DNA from 2 places in the Streptomyces sp. NPDC029169 genome. Region 2 is predicted to be linked to the other one. Evidence: riboswitches for the same ligand, from Rfam matches in the RefSeq annotation. Region 2 holds a riboswitch; the other holds the start of a gene.

Region 1 (10,372 bases), on a different contig from region 2:
AGGAGGACGAGGTGGAGAAGTTCCGCGAGTTCCTCGACCAGATTTCCCCGGAGGACTTCGGGTCCAGTAGCCAGTAGCCGTGGGCTTGTAGCTGTGGGCTTGATCTGGCCGTCATGCGCGGGGTGCCGTCAGGGCATTCGGATAGCCTTTCCCCGGAGAGGGATACGTGAAACCACTCTCAGGGTGATTATCACTCGGCGTGCCGAGTGTGGCGATCGTTGACGCACCCCAAGTGACTGCCTACCTTCGTGTGGGCAGGTCAAGGACGGAGGGTCGGCGTGATGAGCAGCGGCGACGGTACGGCAGGGGGCTCCCTCGGGCGCGCGCCCGGCGAGAGCGGTCCGTATCCGCTTCACGGCAGTGTGGGCGACTCCGGGGCGGGCGCGGGTGCGGTTGCGGGTGCGCGGATGGCGGGTACGCCGGTGAGTACGGACACGGTCGGGTACCGCGGTCCGACCGCCTGCGCGGCGGCCGGGATCACCTACCGCCAGCTGGACTACTGGGCCCGCACCGGGCTCGTCGAGCCGAGCGTGCGGCCGGCGTACGGATCCGGGACGCAGCGGTTGTACAGCTTCCGCGACGTCGTCGTACTCAAGATCGTCAAGCGTTTCCTGGACACCGGGGTCGCGCTGCAGAACATCCGGGCCGCCGTGCAGCATCTGCGGGCCCGTGGCTTCCGCGATCTGGAGCGGATGACCCTGATGAGCGACGGGGCGACGGTGTACGAGTGCTCCTCGCCCGACGAGGTCGTGGACCTGCTCCAGGGCGGTCAGGGCGTCTTCGGGATCGCGGTCGGCGTGGTCTGGCGCGATGTGGAGGCGGCGCTCTCGCAGCTGCACGGGGAGCGCATCGACACCGGTGAGACGCTCATCGGGCACAACCCGGGTGACGAGCTCGCGCGTCGGCGGCGCGACCGGGCGGTTTGAGCGCTCAGGGCCCCGGCGCGTCCGTATGCGCGTGCGAGTCGATTGTCAGTGGCGTAGGGCAGCATCGGAGTTGTGAGAGCCGCGCCGACGATTCTGCATCTCGACATGGATGCCTTCTTCGCCGCCGCCGAGCAGGCGGCGAAGCCCAGTCTGCGCGGAAAGCCCGTGGTCGTCGGCGGGCTGGGCCCGCGCGGGGTCGTGGCCACCGCCTCGTACGAGGCGCGGCGCTTCGGCGTGCACTCGGCGATGCCGATGGCGCAGGCGCGACGGCTCGCGCCCAACGCGGCCTATCTCGTGCCGCGATTCGGCTTCTACCGGTCGATCAGCGAGCAGGTCATGGAGCTGCTCGGGCGGCTGTCGCCGCTGGTCGAGCCGCTGAGCCTGGACGAGGCCTTCGTGGACCTGGAGGCCGGGGGCGTGGCGGACGACGCCGCGAGCGCCCGGGAGGCCGGTGAGCGGCTGCGCAGGGACATTCTCGCCACCACGGGGCTGACGGGGTCAGTGGGGCTCGCGGGGTCGAAGATGCTCGCCAAGATCGCCTCCGAGGAGGCCAAGCCGGACGGCCTGGTGCTCATAGAGCCGGGGACGGAGCGGGATCTCCTCGGGCCGAAGTCCGTGCGGATCCTGCCGGGGGTCGGGCCGGCCACGGGGGAGCATCTGCGGCGGGCCGGGATGACGACGGTGTCGGACCTGGCGGAAGCAGGCGAGGACGAGCTTGTACGGCTGCTGGGGCGGGCGCACGGGGCCTCCCTGTACCGGATGGCCATGGGGTACGACGATCGGCCCGTGGTGGCCGAGCGGGACGCGAAGTCCGTGTCGGTCGAGGACACCTTCGACGTGGACCTGCACGACCGGGTGCGGATCCGGATCGAGGTTGAGCGGCTGGCCGAGCGGTGCGTGGGGCGGCTGCGGGCGTCGGGGCACTCGGGGCGCACGATCGTGCTGAAGGTCCGGCGCTTCGACTTCTCGACGCTGACGCGCTCGGAGACGCTGCGGGGGCCGACGGACGATCCCCTGGTGGTGCGGGAGGCGGCGGGGCGGCTGCTCGAGGGGGTGGACACGACGGGTGGGGTGCGGTTGCTGGGGGTGGGGGTGAGCGGGCTCGCGGACTACACGCAGGAGGATCTGTTCGCGCAGGCGGCGGACGATTCGGGGGCGGGGGCGGAGGAAGCCCCTGCGCCGGAGGCCGCTGCCGAACCGGAGGAGCCGGTGCCCGCCGAGCGGAGATGGGCGCCCGGGCACGACGTACGGCATGCCGTGTACGGGGCCGGGTGGGTGCAGGGGAGCGGGGTGGGGCGGGTCACCGTGCGCTTCGAGGAGCCGGGGTCGGGGCCGGGGCGGGTGCGGACGTTTCTCGTCGATGATCCGGAGCTGGAGGTGGGGGAGCCGCTGCCGCTGGCGGGGGGCGGGGCGGGCACGGCGGCGGTCGCCTAGTGGGGGTGCGCCCGGCCTCCGGCCGGGCTGGGGTCCCCACCCGCACCACCCGTGCAACTGAGATGACAGAGGTGCGGGTCTTCCCGTGGGGGCTGAGCACCGTCGGCGTCCGCGGGAGGCGCCTGCGGCAGCCTTTGCGCCGCGGGGGAGGTCGGACGCGGCGGCTTCGCGCCGCGGGAGGGCGTGGCGTCGGTGACGGCGGGTCCCCCCATGGGGGCTGAGCGACGCCGTCGGCGGCTGCGGCAGGTTCGCCATGCAGGAGGGTGGCGTGGTGGCGTAGGCGTCTAGCCCTCCGCCTGGCCTGCGACGTGGCCGGGTGTGGACGGCATGCCGTCCAGCGCTCCGCCTGGCCTGCCAGGTGGCCGGGTGGTGGTGGCGTAGGCGTCTACCCCTCCTCCTGGCCTGCCAGGCGGCCGAAGTCGACGTCTGCTGGGGGTGGGGGTGGGAGGGCCAGGCTGTAGTGGCGGTAGAGCTGGAGTTCCTGTTCCGGGGAGAGGTGGCGGCCCACGCCGAAGTCGGGGGCGTCCTTGATCAGGGCGCGCTCGTACGGGACGTGGAGGCCGTCGCCGACCAGTTCGCTCGGCTCCAGCGGGACGAACGCGTCCCGGCTGAAGAGGCCGGTGCGGACCGCCGCCCACTCGGGGACTCCCGTCGCGTCGTCCAGGTACACCTCGTCCACGGTGCCGATCTTGTGTCCGTTGCGGTCGTACGCCTTGCGGCCGATCAGGCTGCGCGGATCGATGTCGGTCTGCACGGTCCCTCCAACTGGTCGCAACTGCTCTACAAACTACGAAAGTGCACATCTGGGATGTCGGCCACTTGAGCGATGGGACCGGGAACCGCGCTGGTAGGCTGGCTGTGGCTGTCGACCCTGTGCGGGAGAGTCCTCCGAAGAAACCTTTCGGAGGCGCCGAAGGAGCAAATCCTCCCCGGAATCTCTCAGGCCCCTGTACCGCACGGACGAGGTCACTCTGGAAAGCAGAGCGGAGGTCCGACGGCGTCCGCTCTCACCGACGGTGAAAACCGGCGTGCCTTTGGCGTGCCGGTGAAGCTCTCAGGTTGAGATGACAGAGGGGGAGGCCGTCCGGGCACCCGCGCCGTGGTGCCCCTCGCAGGTCGTGACGACCAGGAGGCCTCCGTACATGACCGCCCACCGCATTCCGCTCTCCGAACTCGAACAGGGCATCCCGTTCGAGCAGCGGCACATCGGGCCCGACGCCGAAGCCCGGGCCAAGATGCTCGCGCAGGTCGGCTACGGCTCCCTCGACGAGCTCACGGCCGCCGCCGTGCCGGACGTGATCAAGAACGCCGAGGCGCTCGGCCTGCCCGCCGCCCGGACCGAGGCCGAGGTCCTCGCCGAGCTGCGTGAGCTCGCCGACCGCAACCAGGTCCTCGCCCCCATGATCGGGCTCGGGTACTACGGGACCTTTACGCCTCCGGTCATTCTCCGGAACGTCATGGAGAATCCGGCCTGGTACACCGCCTACACGCCGTACCAGCCCGAGATCTCGCAGGGGCGCCTCGAGGCGCTGCTCAACTTCCAGACCATGGTCGCCGACCTCACCGGGCTGCCCACCTCCGGCGCCTCCCTCCTCGACGAGGGCACCGCGGCCGCCGAGGCCATGGCGCTCTCCCGCCGGGTCGGCAAGGTCAAGAACGGTGTCTTCCTCATCGACGCCGACGCCCTGCCCCAGACCATCGCCGTCATCGAGACCCGCGCCGAGCCGACCGGTGTCGAGGTCGTCGTCGCCGACCTCAGCGACGGCATTCCGGCCGAGATCGCCGAGCGCGGTGTCTTCGGCGTGCTCCTGCAGTACCCCGGTGCCTCCGGTGCCGTCCGTGACATCAAGCCGCTCATCGACGCGGCCCACGAGCTCGGCGCGATCGTCACCGTCGCCGCCGACCTGCTCGCCCTGACCCTGCTGGCCTCGCCCGGCTCCCTCGGCGCCGACATCGCGGTCGGAACGACGCAGCGGTTCGGTGTGCCCATGGGCTTCGGCGGGCCCCACGCCGGCTACATGGCCGTCCAGGACAAGCACGCCCGCTCCCTGCCCGGCCGCCTCGTCGGCGTCTCCGTGGACGCCGACGGCAACAAGGCGTACCGCCTGGCCCTGCAGACCCGTGAGCAGCACATCCGCCGCGAGAAGGCCACCAGCAACATCTGCACCGCGCAGGTCCTGCTCGCCGTCATGGCCGGTATGTACGCCGTCTACCACGGGCCCGACGGTCTGAAGCAGATCGCTCAGCGCGTCCACCGGTACGCCAGTGTGCTCGCCGCCGGTCTCACCGCCGGTGGGGTCGAGGTCGTCCACGGCGACTTCTTCGACACCGTCACCGTCCGCGTGCCGGGCAAGGCCGCCGAGGCGGTCGCCGCCGCCCGCGAGGCCGGCGTCAACCTGTACCTCGTCGACGCCGATCATGTCTCTGTTTCGTGTGACGAGACCACTGGGCGCGCTCAGCTCGCCGCCGTCTGGGGCGCCTTCGGTGTCGCCGCCGACATCGAGGCCCTGGACGCCGCCACCGAGGACGCGCTGCCCGCCGGGCTGCTGCGCTCCGACGCGTACCTCACCCACCCGGTCTTCCACGCGCACCGCTCCGAGACGTCGATGCTGCGCTATCTGCGCAAGCTCGCCGACCGCGACTACGCGCTCGACCGCGGCATGATCCCGCTCGGCTCCTGCACCATGAAGCTGAACGCGACCACCGAGATGGAGCCGGTGACCTGGCCCGAGTTCGGTCAGATCCACCCCTTCGCGCCCATCGAGCAGGCTGCTGGGTATGTCACGCTGATTCGTGAGCTGGAAGAGCAGCTTGCCGAGGTCACCGGTTACGACAAGGTGTCCATCCAGCCCAACGCCGGTTCGCAGGGCGAGCTGGCCGGTCTGCTGGCCGTCCGCGCCTACCACCGCGCCAACGGCGACGAGCAGCGCACCGTCTGCCTCATCCCGTCCTCCGCGCACGGCACCAACGCGGCCTCCGCGGTCATGGCCGGCATGAAGGTCGTGGTCGTCAAGACCGCCGACGACGGCGAGGTCGACGTCGAGGACCTGCGCGCCAAGATTGCCCAGTACCGCGACGAGCTGTCCGTGCTGATGATCACCTACCCGTCCACGCACGGTGTGTTCGAGGAGCACGTCGCCGACATCTGCGCCGAGGTCCACGAGGCCGGCGGTCAGGTGTACGTCGACGGCGCGAACCTCAACGCGCTGGTGGGTCTGGCCAAGCCGGGCAAGTTCGGCGGCGACGTCTCGCACCTGAACCTGCACAAGACCTTCTGCATCCCGCACGGCGGCGGTGGCCCCGGCGTCGGTCCGGTCGGTGTGCGTGCGCACCTCGCCCCGTACCTGCCGAACCACCCGCTCCAGCCGAGCGCCGGTCCCGAGACGGGCGTCGGCCCGATCTCGGCCGCCCCGTGGGGTTCGGCGGGCATCCTGCCGATCTCCTGGTCGTACGTGCGTCTGATGGGTGGCGAGGGCCTCAAGCGCGCCACGCAGGTGGCCGTCCTCGCGGCGAACTACATCGCCAAGCGCCTGGAGCCGCACTACCCGGTGCTCTACACCGGTCCGGCCGGGCTCGTCGCCCACGAGTGCATCGTCGACCTGCGCCCGCTGTCGAAGGCAACCGGCGTCAGCGTCGACGACATCGCCAAGCGCCTGATCGACTACGGCTTCCACGCGCCCACGATGTCGTTCCCGGTGGCCGGCACCCTGATGATCGAGCCGACCGAGTCCGAGGACCTGACCGAACTCGACCGCTTCTGCGACACGATGATCGCGATCCGCGGCGAGATCGAGAAGGTCGCGTCGGGCGAGTGGCCGGCCGACGACAACCCGCTGCACAACGCCCCGCACACCGCCGCGGCGCTGGGCGGCGAGTGGAACCACGCGTACACCCGTGACGAGGCGGTCTTCCCGGCCGGTGTCTCGGCCGCGGACAAGTACTGGCCGCCGGTCCGCCGGATCGACGGCGCGTTCGGCGACCGCAACCTCGTCTGCTCCTGCCCGCCGCTGGACGAGTACGACAACTGAGCACAGCGCGGGCCGCGGGCCTGACATGAGTCAGGGCCGGTTCGGAGAGTCTCTCTCCGGGCCGGCCCTTGCGCGTTCCCTCGTACGTGTCGTGCCCGATGCGCCCTGATGTCAGGCGGCGGTCGTCACCCTGCCCGCCGTCAGCGGGCGGTGCGGGGCGATGATCTGGCCGTCCGGCAGCAGTTCACCGGTGTCCTCGAAGAGCAGGACCCCGTTGCACAGCAGGCTCCAGCCCTGCTCCGGGTGGTGCGCCATCAGGCGGGCCGCCTCCCGGTCGGCTGAGTCGGCGGTGGGACAGGCAGGCTGGTGCTGGCACATGGATGGGTTCTTTCGCTGCGTCGTGGTGAGTGTCGTCCTGCGGCTCGCTGCGGTGCTCATGGCCGCCCCCCGTTGTCGGTTCGGTTCTTCCAGTCTTCCCCCACGGACGTCGATCCGCAGGTATTTCACGGCAGCTCTTCCTACTGCATGAAGACGTATCACCCGCGCGAGCGGTTCAGTTCAACTGGGCGGTCTCTTCGGGTGGTTCGGGGTAGCCCTGGTGGGCTAGTCCGTACGGGGAGGGGTGTTCGACGCTGCCGTTCGGACAGTATGGCGCCCCGCGGCGGGATCTGCCGCGGGGCGACTGGGGGGCTCGTCAGGGGTGGATCAGGCCGGCGCCGGGGTGCCGAAGAGCGGCGGGGGTGCCAGCCGCAGGGTGAGGACCGGCAGCAGGTCGGCGACCCGGTGCGGCCGGTGGGCCGCGATGCCGGGCGGAGCCGGGGCCAACGGGACGAGCAGGTCGGCCGGGTCGGGCGAGGAGGAGGCTCCGTCGGCCTCCGTGTCGCCGTGCAGCCACAGCGTCAGCATGTACAGCTCCGGTACGGAGAGCAGCCGCGGCTGGTACGCGGTGGGCAGGGTCTCTGCCTGGTGCAGGGCGCGTTCGGTGGCCGTGACGTAGGGGCCCTCGAAGAAGTGCGAGAAGGACCAGCCGTCGGGGGTGAGCATGGTGTCGGCCGCGGCCACCGCCCGGTCGGTGCCCCGGATCAGGAAGCGCCAGCCGGCCAGCCGCGTGCGCGGTGTCTGCCCGGACGGGACGACCTGGTCCCGTACGTCGAGGACGTGGACGGGCAGGGGAAGCTCGGGGCTCAGTGGCCCCTGGGCGGACCGCAGGGCGGGAGTTCGCGCCTCGCTGACGGCGGTGGGGGAACCGAGAGCCGCGAGGACACTGCGCAGGGCCGGCGCAGGGGCCGGGGAGGGTCGGAGCATGATGGGTCGCCTCTCACTCAGGAGACACGGTGATGCGTGGGCAGGTACGACGGCGCTGTGGGCTGCCGGGCCGAAGGGGCCATGAAGCCATGGCCGGTGCCAACACTCTGCCTCGTCCACGGAGTTTATACGAGACGTGTTCACGCAGTGTTTCCTCTAGCGGTCGCCGATATTGCCGACAAGGCGTCAACCGGCCTTGTTCCAGAGGTGATTCATCGTATTTGTGACACGCGCCGGTCGTCTGCCTGCGAGGACTTCGCCGCCGCGGACGGCCGGATATCGACTCCACGCTTTCCGTGAATATGGCCGCGGAATATGTCCTTTGCCGGATGCCCTCGGGACGTGCCGGACGATCGCGCAAACCAGCCTATCGTTCAACGAGGGTGGCCCGCAGGCGTTATGGATCAATGGTGTGGGCATCATCGTCCGTGACGCGCGCGGCCGTCGCCGTGGCCGCCCGATCGGAAGGGACGCTTCCATGGGGGAGAAGGTCGTGGCAGACGGGTTCGACCTGTCCGATCGGCAGAGATACCGCAGGAAGCTCCAGCAGTGTCTGGCGGGGCTGGCGAGGCTCCTGGCGGAGAAGAGGTTCGACCGGCCGAGGAATCTGATGGGCCTGGAGATCGAACTCAATCTCGCGGGCGCCGACGGCATGCCGAGGATGGTGAATGGGGCGGTCCTCGAGCGCATCGCCAGCCCGGATTTCCAGACGGAGCTCGGAATGTTCAACCTCGAGGTGAACATCGCTCCGCACCGGCTCGGAGGCCGCGTTTTCGACCGGCTCGCGGAAGAGCTGACGACGGGGCTCGGATATGCCGACCGCAAGGCCCGCGAAGTCGACGCGGGCGTCGTGATGATCGGAATTCTGCCCACGCTGGCCCAGGGCGATCTCGTCTCCGAGAACCTCTCGGCCGTCGACCGCTACACCCTCCTCAACGACCAGATCGTCGCCGCCCGCGGCGAGGACTTCACGCTCGACATACACGGTGTGGAGCGGCTCACCTGCACGTCCACCTCGATCGTGCCGGAGGCGGCCTGCACCTCCGTGCAACTGCACCTCCAGGTCACCCCGGCCCGGTTCGCCGCGGTGTGGAACGCGGCGCAGGCCGTGGCGGCGGTCCAGATCGCCGTCGGCGCCAACTCGCCGTTCCTGTTCGGCCGGGAGCTGTGGCGCGAGTCCAGGCCGCCGCTCTTCACCCAGGCCACGGACACCCGCCCGCCCGAGCTCCAGGCCCAGGGCGTGCGGCCGCGCACCTGGTTCGGGGAGCGGTGGGTGGACTCCGCGTACGACCTCTTCGAGGAGAACCTGCGCTACTTCCCCTCCCTGCTGCCGATCTGCGACGAGGAGGACCCGCTGCTCGTCCTCGACCAGGGCGGGGTGCCGCGGCTGCAGGAGCTCGTCCTGCACAACGGCACGGTCTACCGCTGGAACCGGCCGGTCTACGGCTGGGTCGACGGCGTCCCGCACCTGCGCGTGGAGAACCGGGTGCTGCCGGCTGGGCCGACCGTCACCGACGTCGTCGCCAACGCGGCCTTCTACTACGGTCTGGTGCGGGCGCTTGCCGAGGACACCCGGCCGATCTGGAAGCGGCTGCCCTTCGAGGACGCCGCCGCCAACTTCGACACCGCGTGCCGCCACGGCATCGAGTCGGAGCTGCGCTGGCCCCGGCCCGGGCGCTCGGGCGGGGTGGGGACCGTCCCGGCGGTACGGCTCGTCCTCGACGAGCTGCTGCCGCTGGCCGCGGCCGGGCTCGACGCCTGGCACATCGAGCCGGCCGACCGGGACCTCTACCTCGGGGTGATCGAGGAACGCTGCCGCGGGCGGGTCAACGGGGCCTCCTGGCAGGTCGACACGTTCCACCAGGCGCTGGACTCCGGCCTCGACCGGGAGGCGGCGCTCGCCGCCACGACCCGCAGGTACGCCGAGCTGATGCACGCCGGGGAGCCGGTGCACCGCTGGCCGGTGGGGATCGAGTAGCCACCCGGAATGGCGCGCGCCCCGGGCCGTCACGCATGATCTCCGTACCCGGAACGCGATGGGGAAGTGGAGACAGGTGTGGTGTCGGATCAACGAGTGGTGCCTGGTGCCCTTCCGCCCGACGGGCTGCCGCGCGGGATCCTACGGTCCGAGACACTGATCGTCCTCGCGCTGTCGCTCGGCGCGAGCGCCCTGTCGTCCCTTATCAGCTTCATCGGCTCGGTGACCAAGCCCGGCGGGCTGAAGGAACAGGCGGCGACGCTCAACGGCTCGTTCGCGCCCGGGCGGCCCTGGCTCGATCTGGCCTGGCAGCTCTTCGGCATCGCCACCGCGCTCGTCCCGGTCGTGCTCGTCGCCCACCTGCTGCTGCGCGAGGGCTCGGGGCTGCGGGCCGTCGGCTTCGACCGGACGCGGTCCTGGCCCGACCTCGCCAAGGGGGCACTGGTCGCGGCCGTCATCGGGAGCGCCGGGCTGTTCTTCTACCTGGCGGCGCGGGGAGCCGGATTCAATCTGACCGTGGTGCCCGAGTCGCTGCCCGACGTGTGGTGGAAGTACCCGGTGCTGATCCTTTCGGCGGTACAGAACTCCGTACTGGAGGAGGTCATCGTCGTCGGCTATCTGCTGCGCCGGCTGGGGCAGTTGGGGTGGTCGCCGACGGCGGCGCTGATGGCGAGTTCGGTGCTGCGCGGCTCGTACCACCTCTACCAGGGCGTCGGCGGTTTCGTCGGGAACGTCGTGATGGGCGTCGTGTTCGTGTATCT
Region 2 (10,372 bases):
CCGACCGCGCCCGCCGCGAGCAGGAAGCGGACCACGCCGTCGTCGTCGGCGCCCGGCACGAAGTTCATGTAGTAGTGCAGGACCGCCGGGATGATGCCGGCCGCGCCGTTCGTCGGGGCGGTGACCACGCGGCCGCCCGCCGCGTTCTCCTCGTTCACGGCCATCGCGTAGAGCGTGATCCACTCCATCGCCAGCGCCGCCGGGTCGCCCTCGGAGCGCAGCTTGCGCGCCGTGTTCGCGGCGCGGCGGCGGACCTTCAGGCCGCCGGGGAGGATGCCCTCGCGGGACATGCCGCGCGAGACGCAGGACTGCATGACGCGCCAGATCTCGAGGAGGCCCTCCCGGATCTCGTCCTCCGTGCGCCAGGCCTTCTCGTTCTCCAGCATCAGCGCGGAGATGGAGAGGCCCGTGTCCTTCGCCAGGCGGAGCAGCTCGTCGCCCGTGCGGAAGGGGTACTTCAGGACCGTGTCGTCCGGGATGATCGGGTCCGAGCCCGCGACCGCGTCCTCGTCCACGACGAAGCCGCCGCCGACCGAGTAGTACGTCTTCTCCAGGACGAGCGCGCCCTCGGAGTCGTACGCGAAGACCGTCATGCCGTTGGCGTGGTACGGCAGCGCCTTCCGGCGGTGCAGGATCAGATCCTCGTCGAAGTCGAACGGGATCTCGTGCGCGCCCAGCAGGTTGATCCGGCCGCTCGACTTGATCCGCTCGAACTCGTCGTCCGCCGTCTCCACGTTCACCGTGCGCGGGGAGTTCCCCTCCAGGCCGAGGAGGACCGCCTTCGGCGTGCCGTGGCCGTGGCCCGTCGCGCCCAGCGAGCCGTACAGCTCGGCCCGTATCGACGCGGTGTGGGCGAGCAGCCCCTCGTTCTTCAGCCGGCGGGCGAACATCCGGGCCGCGCGCATCGGGCCCACCGTGTGGGAGCTGGACGGGCCGATGCCGATCGAGAACAGGTCGAAGACCGAGATGGCCACGGGGAACTCCTTGTGGGGGCTAGACGCCGTTGTCTGCCGGGGTGGTGCAGAACGGAGCAGGAAGAGCGGGCAAAAGGGGGTGGGGCACCGCGCTCACTCCAGTGTGCGCGGTGCCCCGGACGTTCGTACGAACAAAAGGGTACGAAACTACTTCAGGCCGGGGTACAGCGGGTGCTTCTCCGCCAGCGCGACGACCCGGGCCTTCAGGGCCTCCGCGTCGAAACCGGGCTTCAGGGTCTCCGCGATGACGTCGGCGACCTCGGCGAAGTCCTCGGCGCCGAAACCGCGCGTCGCGAGCGCCGGCGTACCGATGCGCAGACCCGAGGTGACCATCGGCGGACGCGGGTCGTTCGGGATCGCGTTCCGGTTGACCGTGATGCCGACCTCGTGGAGCCGGTCCTCGGCCTGCTGGCCGTCGAGCTCGGAGTTGCGCAGGTCGACCAGGACCAGGTGCACGTCCGTGCCGCCGGACAGGACCGAGACGCCGTGCTCCGCCACATCGCCGCGGGTCAGACGCTCGGCGAGGATCCGGGCGCCGTCCAGCGTGCGCTGCTGGCGCTCCTTGAACTCCTCCGAGGCCGCGATCTTGAAGGATACGGCCTTGGCCGCGATCACGTGCTCCAGCGGGCCGCCCTGGAAACCGGGGAAGACCGAGGAGTTCAGCTTCTTCGCGAACTCCTTCTTCGCGAGGATGATGCCGCCGCGCGGGCCGCCGAGCGTCTTGTGCGTGGTGGAGGTCACCACGTCCGCGTACTCGACCGGGTTCGGGTGCAGACCGGCCGCGACCAGACCCGCGAAGTGGGCCATGTCGACCCACAGGTACGCCTCGACCTCGTCGGCGATCCGGCGGAACTCGGCGAAGTCCAGCTGACGCGGGTAGGCGGACCAGCCCGCGATGATCACCTTGGGGCGGTGCTCCTTGGCCAGGCGCTCGACCTCGGCCATGTCGACCAGGCCGGAGTCGTCCACGTGGTACGCGACCACGTCGAACTGCTTGCCCGAGAAGTTCAGGCGCATGCCGTGCGTGAGGTGACCGCCGTGGGCCAGGTCCAGGCCCAGGATCGTGTCGCCGGGCTGGGCGATCGCGAACAGCGCGGCCTGGTTCGCGGAGGCGCCGGAGTGCGGCTGGACGTTGGCGTACTCGGCGCCGAACAGGTCCTTGATCCGGTCGATGGCGATCTGCTCGGCCACGTCGACGTGCTCGCAGCCGCCGTAGTAGCGGCGGCCCGGGTAGCCCTCGGCGTACTTGTTGGTGAGGACCGAGCCCTGGGCCTCCATGACGGCGACCGGAGCGAAGTTCTCCGAGGCGATCATCTCGAGGGTGGACTGCTGGCGGTGGAGCTCGGCGTCGACGGCGGCGGCGACGTCCGGGTCCAGCTCGTGGAGAGGGGTGTTGAGAAGCGACATGAATCGATCCCTAGGGGGTCTCGGTTAGCCGGCGGTGAATGCGGTGTACTCGTCGGCGGTGAGCAGGTCCTCCGGCTCGCCCTCGATGCGTACCTTGAACAGCCAGCCACCCTCGAACGGGGCGGAGTTCACCAGGGAGGGGTCGTCCACGACGTCCTGGTTGGCCTCGACGACCTCGCCGGTCACCGGCGCGTACAGGTCGCTGACGGACTTGGTGGACTCCAGCTCGCCACAGGACTCGCCCGCGGTCACCGTGTCACCGACCTCCGGGAGCTGCACGAAGACGACGTCGCCCAGGGCGTTCGCCGCGTGCTCCGTGATGCCGACCGTCGCGACGCCGTCCTCGGCGACCGACAGCCACTCGTGCTCCTTGCTGTAGCGAAGCTGCTGGGGGTTGCTCATGTCGTGATTCTCCTGGATCGGGGGAGTGCTGATGTACGCGGGTCTTACGGGGTGAGACGAGAAGTGGGACGGAGTGAGGCGTGTCACTTCTGGCGCTTGTAGAAGGGCAGCGCCACGACCTCGTACGGCTCGTGGGTGCCGCGGATGTCCACACCTACACCCTGCGTGCCGGGCTCGGCGTGCGCCGCGTCCACGTACGCCATCGCGATCGGCTTTCCGAGGGTGGGGGAGGGGGCGCCGGAGGTGACCTCGCCGATGACCTGGCCGTCGGCGACGACCGCCATGCCGGCGCGCGGGACGCGGCGGCCCTCGGCGATCAGGCCGACGAGCTTGCGCGGCGGGGCGGTTTCGGCGCGCTCGGCGGCCTTCTCGAGCGCCTCGCGGCCGACGAAGCGGCCCTCGTTGGTCGTCTTCTCGAACTTCACGACCCGGCCGAGGCCCGCGTCGAACGGGGTGAGGGAGGTCGTCAGCTCGTGTCCGTACAGCGGCATGCCCGCCTCCAGGCGGAGCGTGTCACGGCAGGACAGGCCGCACGGGATGAGACCGACCGGGGCGCCGGCCTCGGTCAGCGCCCGCCAGACGCCCTCGGCGTGCTCGGGCTTCAGGAACAGCTCGAAGCCGTCCTCGCCGGTGTAGCCGGTACGGGCGATCAGCGCGGGGACCCCGGCGACCGTGCCCGGGAGGCCGGCGTAGTACTTCAGCCCGTCCAGGTCGGCGTCGGTGAGCGACTTCAGGATGCCGGGGGACTCCGGGCCCTGGACGGCGATCAGGGCGTACGCGTCACGGTCGTCGCGGACCTCGGCGTCGAAGCCGGCCGCGCGCGCGGTCAGCGCGTCGAGGACGACCTGGGCGTTGGAGGCGTTGGCGACGACCATGTAGTGAAGAGACCCAGCCTCGCGCTCCTGGAGCCGGTACACGATCAGGTCGTCGAGGATGCCGCCGTCCTCCTGGCAGATCATGGTGTAACGGGCGCGGCCCACGCCCACCGTGGAGATGTTGCCGACCAGGGCGTAGTCGAGGAGCTCGACGGCCTGCGGACCGGTGACGGTGATCTCGCCCATGTGGGAGAGGTCGAAGAGGCCCGCCTTGGTGCGGACGGCGTTGTGCTCGTCGCGCTCGCTGCCGTAGCGCAGCGGCATGTCCCAGCCGGCGAAGTCGGTCATGGTCGCGCCCAGGGAGCGATGCAGGGCATCGAGGGCGGTATGGCGGGGGGCAGTGCTCATGGGGTGGCTCCCGGGTCCCAAGGGCGGAAAACATGACGGGCGAGGACGTCCTCCCCATCTGTCATGGAACCTGAGAGGTTCACCGAGAGCATCTCGTCACCGAGAGATCGGCTTGCACCTTGGGTGGGAACGCCATGGGGCGTCCCGCTTTTCAGATCTGCCTCATCCACGCGGTACGGGGCCTGAGAGATTCAAGGGAGGGTCTTGCTCCTTCGGCGCCCGGGGCCCACCGTGGTGGTTCCGGGACTCTCCCGCGCGGATTCGAGCGGCCGGTATGCGGTTGTGTGCGCTTGGCGCGCACATCATTGCACGCGGTGTCCGATCGGCAAATCGCTTGTGCCTTATTACCGCTTCTTTACACTTCGTGGGCAGGGGGTCCCCGGGACCCGACAGGGGGAGAGAGCGATGACGATCCAGCACACCGGTGCCTACGCCACGGGCACGGGCATAGCGGCTCCGCGCGCCCGCGCCAGGACGCGGAGGCGCCGCGCCGCCACGCCCCTGCTGCGCGACCTGCGCGAGCGGGGCGGCCGGGGTCCCCGGACGCTCGCCTTCGCCGCCGGTGACCTCGTGGTGGTCTCCGGGCTGCCCGGAAGCGGCAAGTCGACGCTGATGCGCCGCGCGGCGGAGGGCCTGGGCATCGACTCGCAGGACGCCCGCGAGCGCTGGGAGGCCCGGCTGCCGGGCTTCCTGCCGTACGCCGTCTACCGCCCGCTGGCCCGGCTCGCCCACTACGCCGGGCTGCGGCGGGCGCTGCGCTCCGGGCGGAGCGTCGTCGTCCACGACTGCGGCACGCAGTCCTGGGTACGGAACTGGCTGGCGCGCGAGGCCCGCCGCCGGGGCCGCTCGCTGCATCTGGTCCTGCTCGACGTCACCCCCGACGCGGCCCGCGCGGGACAGCGCGAGCGGGGCCGCGGCGTCTCGGGGTACGCCTTCGCCCGCCACCGCCGGGCCGTCGGCCGCCTGCTGAGCTCCGTCGAGTCCGGCCGCCTGCCGCGCGGCTGCGCCTCGGCAACCCTCCTCGACCGCGACGCCGCGGGAGCCCTCCAGGCGATCGGCTTCCGCACCGCGGACTGACGCCCGCCGCGCTGGGCGATCGCCGGCACCGCGGACTGACGCCCGCCGCGCAGGGCGATCGCCGGCACCACGGACTGACCTCCGCCGCGCGGGGCGATCGCCGGCGCGCGCTGACGGCGGGCCTCGTGCGCGCCGGTGATCGCTGACGCGGGCCGGCGGCGGGTCTCCTGCCGCGTCGGCCGCCGCCCAGACGGATCGGCGCCTGCCGATCCCGCCCGTCGGACGGCCGCCCGGTCGAACCGGACCCGCCGGCTCCGGGGGCTTTTGGACGCGGCGGTGTCAGGGCGGCGTTAGGGTTCTGCCCCGAGGGCGTCGTGACCAGGGCGCGAGGGCGCCGTGACCCAGGGCGTGAGACGTGACCCAGGGCGCGGGAGAGTGTCGCGACCAGCGCGCGTGAGAAGGGGAATCGGGAACCGTGGACGTTACGTGGCCGGGCAACGAGCTCGAAGAGGTCCTCGCGGCCTCGCTCGGCAACCCCTCCGCCGGGGGCCGGCTCGTCGAGGTGCTCGGGCGGAGCCCCGTCTGGGTGCCGCTGCCCAACGGCGGCGGCCCGGAGAGCCGGGACCTCGATCTGCCCACGATGGAGATCGACGGACTCCCGTACGTCCCCGTCTTCAGCTCCGAGCAGCAGTTCCTCGCCTGCGTCGGCAGCCACATGTCCTTCACCGTCGCGCCCGCCCGTGACTTCGCCCGCGGCCTGCCCCCGCAGCTCGGCATCGCCGTGAACCCCGGCGGCACCGTCGGCGCCCCGCTGCCCCCGCCCGCCGTCGCCGAGCTCTGCCGCGTCGGCCGCACCCCGCTGGACGGCCCCGCGAGCGGCGGCCGGGTCCGGCTCTTCGAGCCCGACTGGCAGGACGACCCCGTCGACTTCCTCTCCGCCGCGGCCGCCGAGTTCGAGGCCACCGGCGTCGTCGTCTCCGCCCGCCGCGCCCTGGCCAGCGTCGAGGGCACCGAACCGGCCCTCTTCGTCGGCGTCGAGCTCGTCTCCTGGGACGGCGTCGACCGGAACGCGCCCCTCGACGCCCTCGGCCGCGCGCTCGGCCGGGTCGAGGTCGCCTGGCCGGTCAACCTCATCCTGCTCGACGTCGCGCAGGACCCGGTCGGCGACTGGATGCTGGAGCGGGTGCGCCCCTTCTATCAGCGGGCCTCCCGGTAACTAAGCTGGTTCGGTGGACGGAAGAGGGGCGGGAACCAGGGTGAGCGCGTCAGGCACCGCTGCGGCCGGACAGGCCGCCGGCGGACAGGTCGAGCACATGCTGCGCCAGGTGGCACCCGGACGCTACGACGCGTACGAGCAGCTGCTGCACGCCCTCGCCGACGGCAGCGTGTGGATGCTGCTCTGGCAGGGCGCGCCCGGCTCGCCCGAGGCCCAGTACGGGAACATGGAGGTCGACGGCTTCGGGTACGCCCCCTGCGTCACCTCCGCCCAGGAGCTCGCCGCCTCCGGCTGGAACCGCGCCCACGAGGTGGCCACCGGCATCGAGATCGCCCGCGCGCTGTACCCCGACCGCTGGGGCATCTGGCTCAACCCGCACGACGCGAACGGCGGCGTCGGCATCCCCTGGGCCGACCTCCGCCGGATCGCCACCGGTCTGGACCGGATGCCGGCCGGACCGCTGCGGCTCTCCGAACCCGCCCTGGAGATCCCCCAGTTCTACGCCCTGCTGACCCAGAACGCCCATCGCACCCCGTCCGTACGGGCGCTGCGCCGGGCCTGGGTGCAGCCCGCACTCGGCTCCCCGTACCTCGCCATCGGTCTCGACCTGTACGACACCTCCGCCGCCTCGGTCGAGGCGGTGCGGGCGATGATGCGCCAGTCGATCTCCGCCGTCCCCGACGGCCTGCCCGTCTCGACGGTCGCGATGTCCGACGCGTACGACCCCGTCGCGATGTGGCTGCGCGCCAACACGCGGCCGTTCTACGACCGCGACGCGCACGCCGCGCCCGCTGCCCCGAACGCCCCGAGTTACGGCTATCCCCCGGTCGCACCCCGGACGTACTGATACATCCGTTCTGTCACCCCAATTCACTCCCATACCAGAGGAGTTGGGGTACATGTCCGTTCTGGCCGATTAGCGGGTGAGATGGTCCGCTGACGCGATCACAGCGTCCGGATAACGGAAGGCAACGAACCGCATCACGGTTGAGCAAACATTCACCGTGAGGTCTGGCGGGTGATCGCGAACCCATTGAAGACTCCCCGGAACACCGGGCGTTCGGCCTCCTGGCCGGTGCCCCGCAGTTGTTCCACCAAGCCGCTACCCGCGGCGGGCAAGGGCCGGCTACCGGCGGCCGAGAGGGGTCCTCACCACGATGACGGCACCACTGCACGAGACGAGTGCGGCCGAGTCGACCGCCGCCGTCGACGCCGTGCCCGACGCGCCGCCCGGCAAGGCGATCGAGGGACGTTCCCCCTGGCAGATCGCCTGGCTGCGACTGAAGCGCGACAAGCTCGCGCTGGCCGGCGGCGCGATCGTGATCTTCCTGGTCATCGTCGCGATCTTCGCGCCCGTCATCGTGGGCCTGCTCGGCCACCCGCCGGACGAGTTCCACGAGGACCAGATCGACCCGCTGTTCGGCACCCCGATCGGCGCCTACGGCGGCATCAACGGCGACTTCCTCCTCGGCGTCGAGCCGGTCAACGGCCGCGACGTCTTCAGCCGCATCGTCTACGGGGCCCGCATCTCGCTGCTCGTCGCGTTCCTCGCGGCGATGTTCGCGGTCGTCCTCGGCACGATCCTCGGCATCGTCGCCGGCTACTTCGGCGGCTGGATCGACGCGGCGCTCAGCCGGGTCATGGACGTCATGCTCGCCTTCCCGCAGCTGCTCTTCACCATCGCCCTGGTCTCCGTGCTCCCCAACGAGCTGCTGGGCTTCTCCGGTTCGGGGGTCCGCATCGGTGCGCTGGTGATCGTGATCGGCTTCTTCGGCTGGCCGTACGTCGGCCGGATCGTCCGCGGCCAGACCCTGTCGCTGCGTGAGCGCGAGTACGTGGAGGCCGCCCGCAGCCTGGGCGCCGGCCGCCTCTACATCCTGCGCCGGGAGCTGCTGCCCAACCTGATCGCCCCGATCATGGTCTACGCGACCCTCATGATCCCCACCAACATCCTCACCGAAGCGGCCCTCAGCTTCCTCGGCGCGGGTGTGAAGCCGCCCACCGCTTCCTGGGGCCAGATGCTGTCGACGGCCATCTCCACCTACGAGTCGGACCCCCTGTTCATGGTGATCCCCGGCCTCGCGATCTTCATCACCGTTCTGGCGTTCAACCTCTTCGGCGACGGCGTGCGAGACGCGCTCGACCCGAAGGCCGCTCGCTGAGCACCCGCACCCGCCAGCCCGCACGCCCGCACAGACCCGCCCCTGCCGCAGGTGACAGGAGGCAATCAACACCGGCGGACCGTCCCTGACGGCCGCCACTATCCGGAGGTTGCGAGACCATGACTCTGAACAGCTCATCGCGGCGCAGAATCGCCGCGGGCGCGCTGCTCGCCGCGGCCACGATGGTCGTCACCACCGCCTGTGGCGGCGGCAGCGGCGACGGTGACAAGGGCACGACCGGCGCGCCTGGCTTCAACGCCGCCGTGAACAAGGTCGCCAACGCCTCCGACAAGAAGGGCGGCGAGCTGAAGTTCATCGGCTCGCAGGAGGCCGACTCGTGGGACCCGCAGCGCGGCTACTACGGCTTCGTGTGGGACTTCGCCCGCTACTACACGCGCCAGCTGGTCACCTACAAGGCCGAGCCGGGCGCCGCCTCCACCGAGCTGGTCCCCGACCTCGCCACCGACGCCGGCAAGATCTCGGCCGACGGCCTGACCTACACCTTCACGCTGAAGGACGGGGTCACCTGGGAGGACGGCAAGCCGATCACCTCCAAGGACATCAAGTACGGCATCGAGCGCATCTGGGCCCAGGACGTCATCTCCGGCGGCCCGATCTACCTCCAGCAGGTCCTCGACCCCAAGGGCGAGTACAAGGGTCCCTACAAGGACACCACCCCGGACAAGCTCGGCCTGAAGGCGATCGAGACCCCGGACGACAAGACCATCATCTTCAAGCTGCCGGTCGCCAACGGTGACTTCCTGCAGATGCTGGCCATGCCCGCCGCCTCCCCGGTCCGCCAGGACAAGGACACCAAGGCCCAGTACGGCCTGAAGCCCTTCTCCTCCGGCCCGTACAAGTGGCAGTCGTACACCCCCAACAAGTCGATGCTGCTCGTCCGCAACGACAAGTGGGACGCCAAGACGGACACCGTCCGCAAGGCGCTGCCGGACAAGATCAGCGTCAAGTTCACCACCAACGCCGACGACATGGACAACCGTCTGGTCGAGGGCGAGTACGACCTCGACCTCAACGCCACCGGCGTCGGCGCGGCGGCCCGCGCCAAGGTGCTCCAGCAGCACAAGGGGAACGCGGACAACCCGCAGACCGGCTTCATCCGCTACGCGGTCTTCCCGCAGACGGTCATCGACAACGTCGAGTGCCGCAAGGCGATCATCTACGCGGCCGACTCCAAGTCCCTCCAGACCGCGCGTGGCGGCCCGCAGGCCGGTGGCGACATCGCCACCAACATGCTGCCGCCGGCGATCAAGGGTGCCGACCCGAAGGCCGACCCGTACGGCAAGCTGGCCGGCAAGCCGGACATCGCCAAGGCCAAGGAGGCCCTGGCCAAGTGCGGTAAGCCGAACGGCTTCAAGACCACGATCGCGGTCCGCAACAACAAGAAGATCGAGATCGCGACCGCCGAGTCCCTCCAGCAGTCGCTGAAGGCCGTCGGCATCGACGCCCAGATCGACCTGTTCGACGGCGCCCAGACCTCCGGCATCATCGGTTCGCCGAAGGTGGTCAAGGACAAGGGCTACGGCATCATCATCATGGGCTGGGGCGCCGACTTCCCGACCGGCCAGGGCTTCCTGCAGCCGCTCGTCGACGGCCGCTTCATCCTGCAGAGCGGTAACAACAACTTCTCTGAGCTGAACGACCCGGCCATCAACGGCCTGTTCGACCAGGCGCTGAAGGAGACGGACCCGGTCAAGGCCGGCGAGCTCTACAAGCAGATCAACACCAAGGTCTCCGACGCCGCGGTCTACCTGCCCTTCACCCACGAGAAGAACATCATCTGGCGCTCCTCGCGACTGACCAACGTCTACACGGCCGACGCCTACAACGGCCGCTACGACTACGCGTCGCTCGGCGTCATGAAGTAAGTCCCGTCTCCATCCACCCGCTCCAACGGCGCACCACCCGCCGCTAGGTCCGAAGGGCAGGTGATGGCCGCGCACGGCGGCCGGG

What was found. Region 2 has a riboswitch for glycine ahead of gcvT (glycine cleavage system aminomethyltransferase GcvT). Riboswitches for the same ligand answer to the same signal wherever they lie in the genome.
Region 1: it holds a riboswitch for glycine, as region 2 does, so the genes downstream of both, gcvP (aminomethyl-transferring glycine dehydrogenase) here and gcvT (glycine cleavage system aminomethyltransferase GcvT) in region 2, are expected to answer to the same signal.

The regions. Positions count from the first base shown of each region.
Region 1 covers NZ_JBVHXA010000029.1:15,694-26,065, reverse strand. The annotation lists gene ACZ4VI_RS33885 (bifunctional nuclease family protein) at 1-77, shown strand, start outside; gene ACZ4VI_RS33880 (MerR family transcriptional regulator) at 282-926, shown strand; gene ACZ4VI_RS33875 (DNA polymerase IV) at 999-2,360, shown strand; gene ACZ4VI_RS33870 (PRC-barrel domain-containing protein) at 2,746-3,114, opposite strand; glycine riboswitch at 3,227-3,325, shown strand; gene gcvP (aminomethyl-transferring glycine dehydrogenase) at 3,503-6,388, shown strand; gene ACZ4VI_RS33860 (DUF5999 family protein) at 6,500-6,706, opposite strand; gene ACZ4VI_RS33855 (hypothetical protein) at 7,034-7,633, opposite strand; gene ACZ4VI_RS33850 (glutamate-cysteine ligase family protein) at 8,112-9,611, shown strand; gene ACZ4VI_RS33845 (CPBP family intramembrane glutamic endopeptidase) at 9,711-10,372, shown strand, end outside.
Region 2 covers NZ_JBVHXA010000010.1:193,218-203,589, reverse strand. The annotation lists gene ACZ4VI_RS20655 (L-serine ammonia-lyase) at 1-974, opposite strand, end outside; gene ACZ4VI_RS20650 (serine hydroxymethyltransferase) at 1,122-2,381, opposite strand; gene gcvH (glycine cleavage system protein GcvH) at 2,406-2,783, opposite strand; gene gcvT (glycine cleavage system aminomethyltransferase GcvT) at 2,867-4,006, opposite strand; glycine riboswitch at 4,168-4,270, opposite strand; gene ACZ4VI_RS20635 (AAA family ATPase) at 4,412-5,083, shown strand; gene ACZ4VI_RS20630 (enhanced serine sensitivity protein SseB) at 5,499-6,239, shown strand; gene ACZ4VI_RS20625 (enhanced serine sensitivity protein SseB C-terminal domain-containing protein) at 6,280-7,086, shown strand; gene ACZ4VI_RS20620 (ABC transporter permease) at 7,397-8,401, shown strand; gene ACZ4VI_RS20615 (ABC transporter substrate-binding protein) at 8,521-10,287, shown strand.